One region of the Fundidesulfovibrio magnetotacticus genome, then DNA from elsewhere that is predicted to be linked to it. Evidence: predicted binding sites of a transcription regulator. Region 1 holds the regulator's gene; each other region holds the start of a gene.
The links. Region 1 encodes sigma-54, which starts transcription at its own class of promoters, with help from an activator protein. Its sites were predicted from a motif close to CTGGCACGGNNNNTGCTT; they were not measured.
Positions count from the first base shown of each region.

Region 2: the regulator sigma-54 is predicted to act here: its motif matches at 1,221-1,238, upstream of NNJEOMEG_RS19265 (TadE/TadG family type IV pilus assembly protein).
Region 3: the regulator sigma-54 is predicted to act here: its motif matches at 1,343-1,360, upstream of NNJEOMEG_RS06165 (anion permease).

Region 1 is NZ_BLTE01000014.1:117,475-122,797, reverse strand. Features, by position in the region: gene hpf (ribosome hibernation-promoting factor, HPF/YfiA family) at 1-176, opposite strand, end outside; gene rpoN (RNA polymerase factor sigma-54) at 217-1,656, opposite strand; gene NNJEOMEG_RS15015 (KdsC family phosphatase) at 1,941-2,501, opposite strand; gene pyrG (CTP synthase) at 2,558-4,192, opposite strand; gene NNJEOMEG_RS15005 (phosphoribosylformylglycinamidine synthase subunit PurQ) at 4,331-5,143, shown strand; gene tadA (tRNA adenosine(34) deaminase TadA) at 5,238-5,323, shown strand, end outside.
Region 2 is NZ_BLTE01000027.1:25,880-31,202, forward strand. Features, by position in the region: gene NNJEOMEG_RS19255 (pilus assembly protein TadG-related protein) at 1-365, opposite strand, end outside; gene NNJEOMEG_RS19260 (TadE/TadG family type IV pilus assembly protein) at 382-774, opposite strand; gene NNJEOMEG_RS19265 (TadE/TadG family type IV pilus assembly protein) at 771-1,175, opposite strand; gene NNJEOMEG_RS19270 (HDOD domain-containing protein) at 1,551-2,633, shown strand; gene NNJEOMEG_RS19275 (sigma-54-dependent transcriptional regulator) at 2,630-4,012, shown strand; gene NNJEOMEG_RS19280 (hypothetical protein) at 4,028-5,266, opposite strand; gene NNJEOMEG_RS19285 (Lnb N-terminal periplasmic domain-containing protein) at 5,318-5,323, opposite strand, start outside.
Region 3 is NZ_BLTE01000004.1:103,955-109,277, reverse strand. Features, by position in the region: gene NNJEOMEG_RS06170 (sigma-54-dependent transcriptional regulator) at 1-1,124, shown strand, start outside; gene NNJEOMEG_RS06165 (anion permease) at 1,474-2,904, shown strand; gene NNJEOMEG_RS20920 (cache domain-containing protein) at 3,096-4,727, shown strand; gene NNJEOMEG_RS06155 (YajG family lipoprotein) at 4,802-5,323, opposite strand, start outside.

The sequences.
Region 1 (5,323 bases):
TCGGCGTCGATGACCACGTCGGCGATCTGGCGGGTCTTTTCAACGGAAAGAGTGACCACCACTTCGGCGTTGTCGGAATTGCTCATGTACTTGGAGAGCTTGTCGAAACGCTTGGCAGCATATTCCTGCAGGCCGGGAGACGGCTCGAAGTTCTTGAAATTGAAAGCGATATTCATGATGACCTCCGGGGGTGACGCCGCGTGGCGGCGGATTTGACTACAAAACGTCCTTGCGCTTCGAGGAGGACTCGATGCCCATGGCCATGCGGTACTTGGCCACAGTGCGCCGCGCGATGTTCACCTGCAGGCGCTGCTTGAGAATCTCCGCGATCTGTTCGTCGCTGGTGGGCTTTTTGGGGTCCTCGGCCGAGATGAGCTGTTTGATCACGGCCTTGACCGACTCCGAACCCACCGAGGAGCCGTCGTCGAGTTCCAGCGCCGAGTTGAAGAAGAACTTGAGCTCGTAGATGCCGTGCGGGGTGGCCACGTACTTGCTCGTGGTGATGCGGCTCACGGTGGATTCGTGCATGCCGATGTCGTCGGCCACGTCCTTCAGGATCAGGGGGCGAAGCCGCGTCACGCCGTCCTCGAAAAACTCGCGCTGAAATTTCACTATGGATTCGAGCACCTTGAACAACGTGCGCTGGCGCTGATAGAGGCTCTTCATCAGCCACTGGGCGCTGCGCATCTTGTCCTGGAGATATTCCTTTTCCTTGTTGGCGCTGGAACGGCCCATGTCCTCCATGTAGTAGGGGGAAAGCTGGAGCTTGGGCAGGCCGTCCTCGTTGAGCACGATCACGAAGTCGTCTCCGTATTTGTACACGAACGCGTCCGGGCTCACGTACACCGGGTCCGGCGAGCTGAAATGCGAGCCGGGCATGGGGTCGAGCGTCTGGATGATCTCCAGATACTCCTTGACCTCCTCCATGCTCAAGCGGAACTTTTTCGCCAGGGGCTTGTAGCGCTTCTTCTCCAGGTCTTCCAGGTGGTCGCGCACGATCTCCAGGAGCACCGGGTCCGTGTAGCCGTACACCTCCAGCTGCACCAGCAGGCACTCCTGGGGCGAACGCGCGGCCACGCCCACGGGATCGAGCCGCTGCAGCACCTGGATGACAACCTCCACCTCTTCGGGAGTGACCGCAAGCACCTGGGCGAGTTCCTCCGCGCTGGAGCGCAGATAGCCCCCGGAGTCGAGGTTGCCCACGATCTCGTCCGCGATGGCCTGCTGCCGCGCGTCCAGGGGAGAAAGGCTGATCTGCCACGCCAGGTGGCCTTCCAGCGAGGGCTTGGCCGTGAGCCTGGCCTCGAAGGACATGCCCTCCTCGGGCGTCTCGTGCTCGCGCACCGTGGCCTGGCGCGAGGTGGAAGCGAAATCGCCCAGGTAGTCGTCCCACTCGGCCGTCTTCATCAGCTCGCGCTGCATGGCCCCCTCCTCCTGGGTGGGGTCGGGGGCGTGGGAGTCCTCGGCGATGGTGGGCTCGGGCCGCTCGTCGTCGAACTGGGTCTCTTCGAGCAGCGGGTTCTCCATGAGCTCCTGCTGCACCGTCTCCACCAGCTCCAGACGGGAAAGCTGCAACAGCTTGATGGCCTGCTGCAACTGGGGCGTCATCACCAGCTGCTGCGAAAGCTTGAGTTGCTGCCTGAGCTCAAGTGCCATCGTGCTGTCGTCTCCTTGTGGATTGGACCGGGCGGCTAGCAAGAAGAATGCCGGACGCCCGCCTAGCCCGGTGGTTATGCACCAAAACCGAACCGGAAGCAAGACTTGACGGCTTTTTCCGTGAAGCGCCAAGGACGGCGGGGGCGGACGAACGGGCAGTCCGGGGAGAACCTTCCGGCGCGCAAAGGGCTTCGCCCTCCGCACTCCCGGGTGGCTTCGCGGGTTTCACCGGGTTCTGCGCGGCCGGACAGGCGGCCATCGCCGCATTTCGCCCGACGTATCGGCTACAGGGCGATGTCGCGCCAGAGGGCTTCGCGTTTTCCCTGGGCGGTGAGCAGCAGGCGCACGGCGTCGCGCACCGCGCCGTGCCCTCCGGGCAGGCGGGAGACCCAGGCGGCCAGGCGCAGGATTTCGGGCTGGGCGTCGGCGGGGGCCATGGGCAGCCCGGCCCGTCGCATGGGCGCGGCGTCGAGCCAGTCGTCGCCCATGTAGGCCAGGTGCGGGAAGTCGAGGCCGCGCTCGGAGAGGATGCGTTCCAGGACGGGGAGCTTGCGCAGGTGGCCGCCGTGGAAGGCCGTGACGCCAAGCTGCCGGAGCCGCTCCTCGGCCTGATGGTTGGGCAGCCCGCTCAGGGCGGCCACTTCGATGCCCGCGCGCTCCAGGAGCTTCAGGCCCATGCCGTCGGGGATGGAGAAGCACTTGAGGGACTGCCCTTGCTCGTCCAGCCAGAGGCGGTTGTCGGTGAGCACGCCGTCCACGTCGAGCACGAGCAGGCGCACGTCGCGGGCCAGGGCCAGGGCGCGGCGGCTGAGGCCGGGGCGCGCGGGGCGTTTGAAGGGTCGCATGAGGGGGGAGAGGAAGGCCCCGTCGGCCGGAGAAGGCCGACGGGGCGCAGGTTTTATTACGATTCCCGCTGGGTCTTGGCGGCCCGGATGAATTCCCGGAAGAGCGGGTGGGGCTTCATGGGGCTGGACTTGAATTCCGGGTGGAACTGGCAGCCCAGGAACCAGGGGTGCCCGGGCAGCTCCACGATTTCCACGAGGGATTCGTCGGGAGAGAGCCCGGAGAAGACCATGCCCTTCTCGGCCATGCGGGCGTGGTAGGCCTTGTTGAACTCGTAGCGGTGGCGGTGGCGCTCGTCGATCTGGGCCTTGCCGTAGGCCTCCATGGCCTTGGTGTCGGGCTGAACCACGCAGGGGTAGGCGCCCAGGCGCATGGTGCCGCCCATTTCGGAGTCCATGTCGCGCTTTTCGATCTTCTTGGTGCGGAAGTCGTACCATTCGCGCATGAGGTAGATCACGGGATCGGGGCTCAGGCGGTTGAATTCCTCGGAGTTGGCCTCGGTGAGCCCCAGGACGTTGCGGGCGAACTCGATGCAGGCCAGCTGCATGCCCAGGCAGATGCCGAAGAAGGGGATCTTGTTCTCGCGGGCGTGGCGGATGGCGGCGATCTTGCCCTCCACGCCGCGCGAGCCGAAGCCGCCGGGGACGAGGATGCCGTCGAGTCCGGCCAGGCGCTGGGCCACGTTGGCCGAAGTGACCTCCTCGGAGTTCACGTAGAGCAGGTTCACGTGCACGCCGTTGGCCACGCCGCCGTGGATGAGGGCCTCGTGGAGGCTCTTGTAGGCCTCCTTGAGGTCCACGTATTTGCCCACGATGCCGATGGAGACCTCGCCCTGGGGGTTGGCCAGCTTGTGGGTGAGGTCCTTCCAGGCGGCGAGTTCCGCGTTCTTGGCGGGCAGGCGCAGGAGGATGGCGATCTTCTGGTCCACGCCCTCGGCGTAAAGCTTGAGGGGCAGCTGGTAGATGTTGTTCACGTCCACGGCGGTGAACACCGCGTCGGGGTCCACGTTGCAGAACTGGGCGATCTTGTGCTTGAGCGACTGGTCGAGGTCGATCTCGGAGCGGCAGATGATGATGTCGGGCTGGATGCCGATGGAGCGCAGCTCCTTGACGCTGTGCTGGGTGGGCTTGGTCTTCAGCTCGCCCGCCACGCGGATGTAGGGGATGAGCGTCAGATGGATGTAGAGGACGTTGTCCTTGCCCAGGTCGGAGCGCAGCTGGCGGATGGCCTCCAGGAAGGGCTGGCCTTCGATGTCGCCCACGGTGCCGCCGATCTCGATGAGGGCCACGTCCTCGTCCTTGGCCACGCCGAGGATGGAGCGTTTGATCTCGTCGGTGATGTGGGGGATCACCTGGACCGTGCCGCCCAGGTAGTCTCCCCGGCGCTCCTTCTGGATGACGGTGTTGTAGATGCGCCCGGAGGTGAAATTGTTGTTCTGGGACATGGGGAGGCTCAGGTAGCGCTCGTAGTGCCCCAGGTCGAGGTCGGTCTCCGCGCCGTCGTCGGTGACGTAGACCTCTCCGTGCTGGAAGGGGTTCATGGTCCCGGGATCGACGTTGATGTAGGGATCGAGCTTCTGGATGGTCACCCTCAGGCCCCTGGCCTGAAGGAGCGCGCCTATGGAGGCGGCGGCCAGCCCCTTGCCCAGGGAGGACAACACGCCCCCCGTGACGAATAGAAACTTTGTCTTCATGCGGCCCTGCCTCCTTGGAACCGGCAAAAGTGGTAAACCCCGGCCCAGTTGACGCATTGGGCGGGGGCAAGTATCTTCCTCCGGACACGTCTAAGCGACCGGTCCGATTTTTTCAAGAAACCCCTTGGAGCTCCCAGCATGGCCCTCGTGAAAACCCTGGTGGTCACCGGCTTCGGCACCAACTGCGAGTCGGAGTCCGCGCATGCCGCGCGGTTGGCCGGTTCCGACCAGACCGACATCGTCTACTTTTCCGACATCACCGCCGGCAGGGTGGACCTGCCCGGCTACAACTTCCTCATCTTCCCAGGCGGATTTCTGGACGGCGACGACCTCGGCGCGGGCCAGGCCGGGGCCATCCGCTGGAAATTCGCGGCCACGAAGGACGGCACGCCGCTTCTGGAGCTGCTGCGCGCCTTCCTGGACAGGGGCGGGCTGGTGCTGGGCATCTGCAACGGCTTCCAGCTCCTGGTGAAGCTCGGGCTTTTGCCCGCGCTGGACAAGAAATATTTCGAGCGCCAGGTGACGCTCTCCAACAACGACTCGGGCCGCTTCGAGGACCGCTGGGTCAAGGTGCGCGTGAACAGGGCCAGCCCCTGCGTGTTCACCAAGGACATCGAGCACCTGGACCTGCCCGTGCGCCACGGCGAGGGCATGATCATCCCCCAGGACAACGCCACGCTCTCGCGCATCGTCACGGAAAACCTCATCGCCCTGCAATACGCCGACCCGGCCTCGGGCCTGCCGACCATGGAATACCCCTACAACCCCAACGGTTCGCCCATGGCCATCGCCGGACTCACGGACCCCTCCGGGCGCATCCTGGGGCTCATGCCGCACCCCGAGGCCTTCAACGACCCCACCAACCACCCGGGTTGGACCCGGGGCGAACGGCCGAGCCTCGGCATCGCGCTTCTGGAGAACGCCGTGCGCCACCTGAAAGGGAACGCGTAGACCAACCGACAGGGCCGCCGCCGTCGATCCGAAGGAGCCGCGCGCCTGCCCCCCGCGCGACGACGGGGCGGACGCCCGGGGCGCAGCCGCTTCCATGAAACCGACAACGCCCCCCTCCGCCCTCCTCTCCCAGCCGCCTCCGGGCTGGAAATCCTGGCGTCTGGTGATGACCCGGGCGCT
Region 2 (5,323 bases), on a different contig from region 1:
CGCACGGGGTTGCCGCGCGCGGCGGTGAACCCGGCCGTGACCTCCACCCAGCCCGGGATGTTGAGGTTTACGGAGACGTCTCCCTGCGTGAGGGCCAGGGCGGGGTTGTCGCGGGCGTCGATGTTGGCCCGCCCGAAGGTGACGGCCTCGGCCCGGATGCGCGCCAGGTCCTGGCCGTAGGAGACGAGCCCGGCGGCGCCGGCCAGGGCGGCGGCGTCCACGGCGGTCTGGAGCTGGCTGCGTTTCCAGCGCAGGTAGCCGTAGTCCACCGCGAAGGCCCCCATGCCGCAGACGGCCACGAGAAGCAGGGCCGCCAGCACCGAGACGGAACCGCGTTCGCCGCGCGAGGGTGTGGCGTTGTCCATGTCGGACTCCTGGTTGTCAGCGCCTGCGGGCGGTTGCCTGGGCCGTGAGCTCCACGAAGCCAGGTATGGCCGCGCCCCAGGGGATGATGGGCAGGCCGCGCAAGTCGAAGGTCGCGTCCACGCGGATGGCCGTTCCGGGGGGCAGCTGCTGGAAGTTGGCCGTGACGGCCACGCCCAGGCGGCCGGAGTCCTGTCCGGCCTGTTGGACGTAGGCGCGCATGAGGGGCTCCGGGGCCTGGCCGTCGGAGGCCGCCAGCGCGCCCACTTCGCAGGCCTGGGCCACCACCTGGCGGATCTGGAACATCTGGCTGAAGTCCAGGATGGCGATCACCAGGGGGATCAGCACCAGAGAGCCGATGAGGGCGAACTCGACGGCCGCCACGCCGGATTGGTCGCGATGAGCGTTCATGGCTGGTGCACCATCATGGAGGTGATGGAGATGGAGTCCACGGCGGCGAAGGCCGGGACCAGCCCCCCCAGCCCGAAAAAGGCGTAGGGCAGGTCCACGCGCACCGTGACGGGCTGGTTGGCCTGCCTGGCCGAGACGGTCACCCCGGCGGCCTGGCTCACGCCGCCCTCCACGAGGATGCGCCGCGCCCTTGCGGCCACCTCGGCGTCGGTGGGGCCGTTGAGGATGGCCAGGCGCGCGCCCTCGGCGGCGGCCGCGGCGACGACGTGGCGGGTCCAGTAGTAGCGCCCGGCCTCCACGCCCCCCACCAGCAGGAGCAGCAGTGGCAGCAGGATCAGCGCCATCTCGACGCTGGTGGAGCCGGAATCCCGGCCTGGGGTGGTGTGTAGTTTGACGGTCACGGCGTCTTCCTCGAACGGGAGCCTTCCCGTTCATATGCCGGATTAAAGCAATAATTGGGCCTTTGTTTATTATGTATACTGATGGTTCGGCGGATGTACAGCCCCCCGACAGAGGATGAGGTTTCTCGGGAAACCGCGCCTTCCGAAAGAGGTATGCTTCTTGCTTTTTATGCGTTCCCCGGGCGTCTTCGCGGTGGCCGGGAGGTGCGCCGGGAGGTGCGCCGGGGAGGCGATTCATTATTTGTGGAGGAATTCGTCGCGCGGCCGCCCTGGGCGATTGTACGCAGGGGGGAAAGGGGATAACGTCGGATGTGCCCCTGGTCCGCGAGGCACGGGGGGGTCCGGCAAATCGGCCGAACGGCCGGGGGAGGACGGATGGAACGCATCGTGAGCACGGGCCGGCCAGCGGCCGGGGCCCGGGGGTACGACGAGGGCCAGGCCGCCTGGCTGGCCGCCCGCCTGGGGCCGGAGACGATGGCCCACCCGCGGGGCAGGCTGCTCCACGCCTTCTGCCTGGAGCGGGGGCTGGCCCCGGTCGGCGTCGAAGCCGCTCCCGTCGCGTCCCCCGCGCCGGTCCCGGAGTCCGGGGAGAAGCCCCTGTCCCTGGACGCGGTGCTCGAGCGCGACACCAAGCTTTTCTCCCTGCCCGAGATCTACGCCCGCCTGGACGCCCTGCTCAAGGACCCCAACGCCACGGCCGCCGACGCAACGGACCTCATCTCCAGCGACCCGGCCCTCTCCGCCACCCTGCTCAGGCTGGTGAACAGCGCCTTCATGGGCCGCGCCCTGGGCCCCATGGGCCAGCGCCTGGGCAACAAGGTGGAGAGCCTGGAGCGCGCGGTGCTCATCACCGGCACGTCGCAGCTGGCCAGCCTGGCCCTGGGGCTCTCGGTGGCCCCGGCCTTCAAGGGCATCAGCCCCCAGGCCATGGACATGCGCCGTTTCTGGGAGCACAGCGTCTCCTGCGCCATCCTCACCCGGGGCATGGCCCAGGCCACCGGCTGGGCCGACCCCGAGCAATGCTTCGTCTGCGGCCTGCTCCACGACATCGGGAAGCTCGTGATGTTCCGCCACCTTCCCGCCGCCAGCGCCCGCTGCCTGGCCCGCGCGCGCGCCCCCGGCACGGACCTGACCGCCATCGAACGCGAGGAGGTCGGGTTCGACCACGCCCTCCTGGGCGGCAGGCTCCTGGCCAAGTGGCGGCTCCCCGAAACCATCGAGCGCGCCGTCACCGCCCACCACGCCCCCGAGCCCTCCGACAAGGCCGCCATGCTGGTGAACGCCGCCGACCTGATGGCCCAGCTCCTGGCCCCGGCCGACCGGCAGGACATGCCCCTGCCGCGTTTCAATCCCGCCGTCTGGGAGGCCCTGGAACCGGACTTTTCCGACCTGGAAAGCCTGGCCCAGGACCACGCCGAGCAGTTCGAAGGCGTGATCGCCTGCTTTTTCTCCGCATGAGCGAACGCATCCTGGTCATCGAGGACGACCCTTCCCTGGGGGCCATGATCCAGGACGCCCTGGACGTGAAGGGGCTCTCTTCGCGCCTGGCGGGATCGGCCGAGGAGGGGCTGGAGCTCCTGGGCTCCGGGAGCTACGAGCTGGTGCTCACCGACGTGATGCTCCCCGGCATGTCCGGCGTGGAGGCCATCCCGCGCATCCTGGCGGCCCAGCCCGGCGTGGACGTGATCGTCATGACCGGCCAGTCCACCCGCGAGGTGGCCCTGGAGGCCATCCGGCACGGCGCGTACGACTACTTCTCCAAGCCCTTCAGCCTGGCCGAGCTGGAGACCGTGATCCGCCGCGCCCTGGAGCGCCGCGCCCTGCGCGACGAATCGCGCGCGCTGCGCCGCAGGCTGCGCGACACCCCGGACGACCACGGCCTGGTGGGCCAGAGCGAACCCATGCTCCGGCTCAAGGAGCTGGTGGCCAAGGTGGCGGCCCTGGACGTGACGGTGCTCGTCACCGGCGAATCCGGCACGGGCAAGGAGGTGGTCGCCGACGCCATCCACGCCCTCTCGCCCCGGGCCTCCGGGCCGTTCGTGAAGGTGAACTGCGCGGCCATCCCGGAAAACCTCCTGGAGAGCGAACTCTTCGGGCACGAGAAGGGGGCCTTCACCGGGGCGCTCACGGCGCGCAAGGGCAAGTTCGAACTGGCGGCCAAGGGCTCGCTGCTGCTGGACGAACTGGGCGACATGCCCCTTTTCCTGCAGCCCAAGCTGCTGCGCGCCGTGGAATCCAAGATGATCGAGCGCCTGGGCGCGCCCGCGCCCATGCCGGTGGACGTGCGCATCATCGCCGCCACACACCAGGACCTGCCCCGCCTGGTGGAGGAGCGCGCCTTCCGCGCCGACCTCTTCTACCGCCTGAGCATCGCCCAGATTCGCATACCGCCCCTGCGCGACCGCCGCGAGGACATCCCCCTGCTGGCCGAGCACTTCATCCGCCGCCTCCACGCCCGCACGGGCTGCGCCCTTGAAGGGCTCTCCCGCGACGGGGCCGAGGCCCTCATGGCCCAGCCCTGGCCGGGCAACGTGCGCCAGCTGGCCAACGCCATCGAGCGCGCGGCCATCACCGCGCCCGGGCCGCTCTTCACCGCGCGCGACTGCCTCCAGGCCCTGGGGCAGGCCCCGGCGGCCACCGCCCAGCCGCCCGCGCTGCGCCCGGGCATGAACCTGCGCCAGACCCTGGAGGACGTGGAGCGCGGCCTCATCCTGGAGGCCCTGCGCCAGGCCGGGGGGGTGCAGAAGGAGGCCGCGCGCCTGCTGGGGCTTTCGCCCACCAACCTCTGGAACAAGCTCCAGAAGCACGGCATCCCGGGCCACGGTGGCGGGGCCTGAGAGCGTTCCGCCTCTTCACATCCCCAGCCGTCCGGCGGCGTCCTCCCGCAGGGTCCAGCCCATGCGCTTCAGGCGCTGCTTCGTGCCCGGGCTGGCCTTGCCCGTGAGCCACAACTCCACCCCCGAGGCGGGCAGGGCGCGCGCCGCCCGGTCCAGGGCGTCCAGGTTGGACGCGGCGGCGGCGGTGTATGCCAGGTAGTCCAGCGGGAAGGCCAGCACGAGCCTGCCGTCGGGGCGCAGCGCGCCCACGAAGCGCCCCACGGGGACGAAGCGCGCCAGCGCGCCCGCCTCGCGCGCGTAGCCCGCGTACATCTCGGCCATGCGCTGGCGGAAGAGGCACACGTCCTGGTCGGAGGTCTCGGCCACGAACTCCACGAACTCGGCCTTGTCGGCGGTGCCCGCCATGGAGGTGAGGGCCCGGGTGAGCACGGTCTGCTGGGTGGGGGTGAACTCGGGGTTGTTCACGAAGAGCCGGGCCAGGTCCTTGGGCACTCCCGCCTGGATGAGCGCCTCGCGGTTCTGGCGGCGCAGGTCGCCCGGCGGAACGGTGAGGTCCACGCCCTGCATGAGCGCCGTGGTGCTCACGCCCGAGACGGCAATGCCCACGCCGCCGGGAATCAGGGCCTGCAGGGCCGTTCCGGTGAGGCTCCCGGCGTAGCCCGCCTCGGAGAGGGCGTCGAGCTTCTGCTGGAGCACGGGGTTGGTGGAGTAGGGGTCCACCCCGAACCGGAGGGCGTAGTCGCGCTTGGTCTTGGAGAAGCCCACCAGCCCGGCGGCGCGGCTGTCCTCCCACTTGCTGGGGGAGCTTTCCGCCAGGTTCTCCTGGGCGCGCACGAAGAGCTTGCCCACGCCCGAGAGCGCCCCGCCCAGCGTTTGCAGGGGGTCGGTGACCAGGTCCACCGCGCCCTGGAGTGTCTGCTTGCCCTTGTCGGCCAGGGAGCTGGCGAAGGCGTTGGACCCGGCCACCTGGTCCATCTTGGACATGGCCCGGATTTCGGCGATGCGCGTGCGCGCCAGGGCCGTGGAGGCGGCCTTGAAATCGCCGTAGGGCGAGTGGATCACGTAGATGTTCAGGTAGCCGTCGTTGCGGACCTCGGGGTCCACGCGGAAGTCCGGTCCGGAGAGCAGGTCCTTGGGCAGCAGGGACTGGGCCTTGAAGGTGGGCGGCGTCTCGAAGGGCTGGGCGTGGGCCGCCGCGCAGGACAGCAGCAGGACCGCCAGGACGGCGAGGGAGCTGGCGAACGGGTGGGGCATGGTGGTGTTTCCGTCGGTTGCAGGGTTAGGTTGGGGCGTCCGAGGTCCGGGTCAGGG
Region 3 (5,323 bases), on a different contig from region 1:
GCTGCATGAAGCTCGGGGCCTGGGACTACTTCGTCAAGACCGACGACGAGGACCGCATCGTGGGCGGCGTGCGCCGCGCCGTGCGCATGCTGGAACTGCGCGAGGAGAACCGCCTGGCCCTCTCGCGCCTCACCGCCGGGGGGCCTGCCACCCCCGAGGCCTTCGCGGGGATCATCACGCGCTCGCGCGCCATGCTCTCCATCTTCGCCTACGTGGAGGCCGTGGCCCCGAGCCCCCAGCCGCTCCTGGTGACCGGCGAATCGGGCGTGGGCAAGGAGAACCTGGTGCGCGCGGCCCACGCCCTCTCTGGGCGCTCCGGGCCGCTTGTCTGCGTCAACGTGGCCGGGCTCGACGACGCCATGTTCGCGGACACCCTCTTCGGCCACGTGCGCGGGGCCTTCACCGGCGCGGACGGCCCCCGCAAGGGCATGGTGGGCGAGGCCTCGGGCGGCACGCTCTTCCTGGACGAGGTGGGCGACCTCTCCGTGCCCTCCCAGGTGAAGCTCCTGCGCCTGCTCCAGGAGGGCGAATACTTCCCCCTGGGCTCCGACCAGCCCCGGCGCAGCAACGCCCGGGTGATCGTGGCCACCCACCGCGACCTGGCCGCCCGCGAGGCAGCCGGGGAGTTCCGGCGCGACCTCTACTTCCGCCTGCGCACCCACCACGTGCACGTGCCCGCCCTGCGCGAGCGCAAGGAGGACATCGAGCCCCTTCTGCGCCACTTCCTGGCCGAGGCCGCCCGCGAGCTGGGCAAGCCCGTGCCCACCCCCCCGCGCGAGCTGGCCGGACGCCTGGCCTGCTACCCCTTCCCAGGCAACGTGCGCGAGCTGCGCGCCATGGTCTACGACGCCGTGAGCGTCCACCCCGGCCGCACCCTCTCCATGGCGGCCTTCGAGAAGGCCATCTGCCAGGAGCACGGCCATCCCGCCCCTCCGGGGGAGCCCAACCCCTTCGCCAGTTTCGAGCGCCTGCCCAGCTTCTCCGAGGCGGCCAGGCATCTGGTGCAGGAGGCCATGGCCCGCGCCGGGGGCAACCAGACCCTGGCGGCAAGGCTCCTGGGCATCTCCCAGCCCGCCCTGAGCAAGCGCCTCAAGGCCATGCGCGAGAGCGGGCCGCAGGGCTGACCCCCCGCGCCGCCCACAGGGACGGTCCGCCGCCCGGCGCGCCCATAACCTCCTGCATGGTCATTCCCGAAAGAAACATTGGCAACATCGGGAATTGACTTGTCTTTTCAGGCAACCCTCCGCCGCCCATAGCCCAGGTTATCCCCCTTCGCGCCGCCCCACGATCATCTTTGAACGATTCTTTCTATGATTCCGGCATCATGCCCGGAACGTGCCCCTTGGCATCATCCCTGCTTGATCCCACTCGGGCGGGGCAGCATCCCTCCCGCGACACCCTTCCCGGCCGCGCCCAGGCCCGCGCGCGCCGTGGCATCCACCGTCCGGGCCGAAGCGAACCCTAGGAGGGATCATGTCCGTGAACATCAAGGCGATCGTCCCGCTGCTGGCGGGCGTGCTGGTCTGGCTTCTGCCCGCGCCCGCTGGGCTCTCGCCCCAGGCGTGGACCTATTTCGCGCTCTTCGTGGCCGTTGTGGCCGGGCTCGTGCTGGAACCCATCCCGCCCGCCCTCACGGGGCTCATGGGCGTGACGGCGGCCGCCGCGCTCCAGCTCATCCCCTCCGCGCCCGGCAAGGCCGCCACGGCGGGCAGCTCCATCAACTGGCTGCTCTCGGGCTTCTCCAACTCCACGGTCTGGCTCATTTTCGCGGCCTTCATGTTCGCCATGGGCTACGAGAAGACCGGCCTGGGCAAGCGCATCGCGCTCACGCTCATCAAGCTCATGGGGCGGCGCGCCCTGGGCCTGGGCTACGCGGTGGCCCTGGCCGACCTGGCCCTGGCCCCCTTCATGCCCTCCAACACGGCGCGCTCGGGCGGCACCATCTACCCCGTCATCAAGAACATCCCGCCTCTCTACGGCTCCACGCCCGAGAACAACCCGCGCGGCCTCGGGGCCTACCTCATGTGGACGGCCCTGGCCACCACGTGCGTCACCTCGTCCATGTTCCTCACGGGCCTGGCCCCCAACCTGCTGGCCCAGTCCATGGTGGAGAAGACCGCCAAGGTGGCCCTCACCTGGAACGACTGGTTCGTGAGCTTCCTCCCCGTGGGCGTGATCCTCTTCCTGATCACCCCGCTTTTGGCCTACGTGCTCTATCCGCCCAGCCAGAAGAAGTCCGACGACGCCCCGGTGTGGGCCGGCGCGGAGCTGGCCAAGCTGGGCGCGGTGAAGGGCAAGGAGATCCTCATGGCCCTCCTGGCCGTGGGCGCGCTGGCCAGCTGGATCTTCCTGGACAAGCAGATCAACGGCACCACGGTGGCCATCGTGGCCATCTGCCTCATGGTGCTGCTCAAGGTGGTGAGCTGGGACGACATCGTGGGCAACAAGCAGGCCTGGAACGTTCTGGCCTGGTTCGCCACCCTGGTCACCCTGGCCGACGGCCTGGGCAAGGTGGGCTTCCTGGAATGGTTCGCCAAGGCCATCTCGGCCTCGCTGCAGGGCTATTCGCCCACGGCCACGCTCATCGGCCTGACCGTCGTGTTCTTCCTCAGCCACTACATGTTCGCCTCGGTCACGGCCCATGTGGCGGCCATGCTCCCCGTGATGCTGGCGGCGGCCATGGCCGTGCCCGGCCTGAACATTCCCCTCGCCTCCATGATGCTGTGCTCCACCCTGGGCATCATGGGCGTCATCACGCCCTACGGCACGGGACCCTCGCCCATCTACTACGGCTCGGGCTACATCAAGGGGCGCGAGTTCTGGATGCTGGGCCTGGTGTTCGGCCTGGTCTACCTGGGCGTGTTCCTGCTGGTGGGCTTCCCCTGGAACCTGGCCAGAATGTAGCCACCCCGCCTTCCTGTCCGGCCCGCCTCGCGCGGGCCGGACATCCCGGCCTGCGGGCCGATCTCCCCCACCCGGCCCGGACGTCCGCAGACCGCGAGGCCGCTCCCGCACCCGCGTGCTTTCCGCGCCGATCCGTGGTATGGGCCTGATACCCGCGCCGTCCGGCGGGAACCCGATCGCGGGGGACAACCATGCTCAGGCGTTTCTCCATGGCCGCGCGCCTCTTCGGACTGGTGGGGCTCTTCACGCTCAGCACGGCGGCGTCGCTGGCCTTCGTGACCGCCGTCTCCCACCGCCTTGAAGAAGTGGTGGTGCAGCACACCCAGCAGATCATGCTCCATGGCGAGCGGGCCAAGATCAAGGCCGCCACCCACTCCATGGCCCTCACCCTGGCCTCTGGGCTCAAATTCGCCAAGACAGAGGCCGAACGCAAGGCGCTCATCCGCGAGGTGCTCGACCCCGTGCGCTTCGAGGAGGACGCCTCGGGCTACTTCTTCGTCTACCAGGGCACGGTGAACGTGGCCCTGCCGCCCAAGCCCGACCTGGAAAACCAGGACCTCAAGGACTTCGTGGACGCCGACGGCGTGTACTACGTGCGCGAGCTCTCGGCCATGGCCCACGCCGGGGGCGGCTTCGTGAGCTACATCTTCCCCCGCCCCGACGGCCCCGAGGAACGCAAGGTCTCCTTCGCGGAGATGATCCCGGGCACGGACATGTGGGTGGGCACGGGGGTATACCTGGGCAACGTGACCCGCGAGGAGGAGCGCATCGGCGAGGCGGTGCGGGGGCTGTTCAACCGGGCGCTCACGGTTTCCGGGCTGGGCATGACGGCCATCGTGATCGCTCTGGCGCTTGTGAGCCTGGCCATAGCGCGCAGCGTGGCCCTGCCCCTGGCCGAGGCCACCCAGGCCGCCGAGCGCATCGCCTCGGGCGACCTGGACGTGCGCCTGGCCGCCTCGGGCCGCGACGAGGCCGCCAGGCTCCAGGGGGCGCTCAACCGCATGGCGGGCATGCTGCGCGAGAACATCCGCGAGATCCAGGCCCGGCGCGAGGAGGCCGAGGAGAAGGCCAAGGTGGCCGAAGAGGCCCTGGGCCAGGCCCGCAAGGCCAACCAGGAGGTGGTGGCCCAGGTGGCCCTGCGCGTGGAGAGCCTCCAGAAAATCTCGGATTCGGTGGCCCACCAGCTGCGCAACCCCACCACCATCATCGGCGGGCTGGCGGGGCTTCTGCTCAAGAAACCGGCGCTCCAGGAGAAATACCTGGACTATCTCGACGGCATCCTGGACGCCGCCCGGCGCATCGAGCGCATCACGGCGGCGGTGAAGGAATACAGCGCCATCCATGTGGACGCCGTGACGGAATTTCCGGCCCAGGAACTGCTGGAGGAGGCCCGCCGGGCGGGCGAGAGCGCGGCGCGGGAGCTGGGCGTGTCCGTGGCCTGGGAGGTGGAGCCTTCACCGGCCGCCTTGCTGGCCGACCGCGACCTGCTGGCCATGGCCGTGCGCGAGGTGACGGTGAACGCCGTGGAGGCCCTGGTCCCGGCCGGAGGGCGGGTGTCCCTCTCGGCGCGCCACGGCACCGACGGCTTCGACCTGGCCGTGGCCGACACCGGCCGGGGCATGGGCCCCGAAGAGATGGAATACGTACTGGACCCCTTCTACAGCACCAAGAGCGTGGGCGTGGGCATGGGGCTCACCAAGGCCAACCGGGCGCTCCAGGAGCACGGAGGGCGCATCGTGATCGAGAGCCAGCCCGGGGCCGGGGCCGTGGTGCGCATGATCCTGCCCGAGGGCGGCCGCGCCCGGGCGCACGTGGAGGATTGAAGGCGGAAAACGAAGCACGGCGGGCCTCCGCGAAAGGTCGCGAAGGCCCGCCGTGTCGGGAATCCTTGTGGCCGCTACCTGTCCTTGCCCAGGTACTGCACCATCTCCGGGTCGGAGAGGAGCATGGAGAGCGACTCGCTCAGCACGTCGTTGAGCATGCGCGCGTTGGCGTTCTCGTCCGGGGCCAGGGCCATCTCCTTTTCGTGGGTCACGGGGTAGGAACCCTCCCAGCGGCCGGGGCCGTTGACCACCCGGGCGGACAGCACGCACTTCACCGTCACCTTGCGCGTCACCGTGAGCGACTGGGCCGTGTAGGCCAGCTCGCGCACCGTCACCGAGAGGGAGAGCGGCGCGCCCTCCTGCCAGGGCACGGGCTTGAAGCCCAGGTTGGAGAGGGTCTTCATCACTTCCTCGCCCACGGGCTTGGAGAGGTCGCCCCCTTCCACGGTGATGGCCGCCGTGCGCGAGCCGTCCGCGTTGCGGTAGCCGATGGGCTGGCCGTGACGCGCGTCCGAGACCTGCAGGGCCACGGTCTTGCCCTTGCCCACGTTGCCCGTGGGAACCTTGGCCTGGGGCGCGAGCGTCACGCTCTGGGG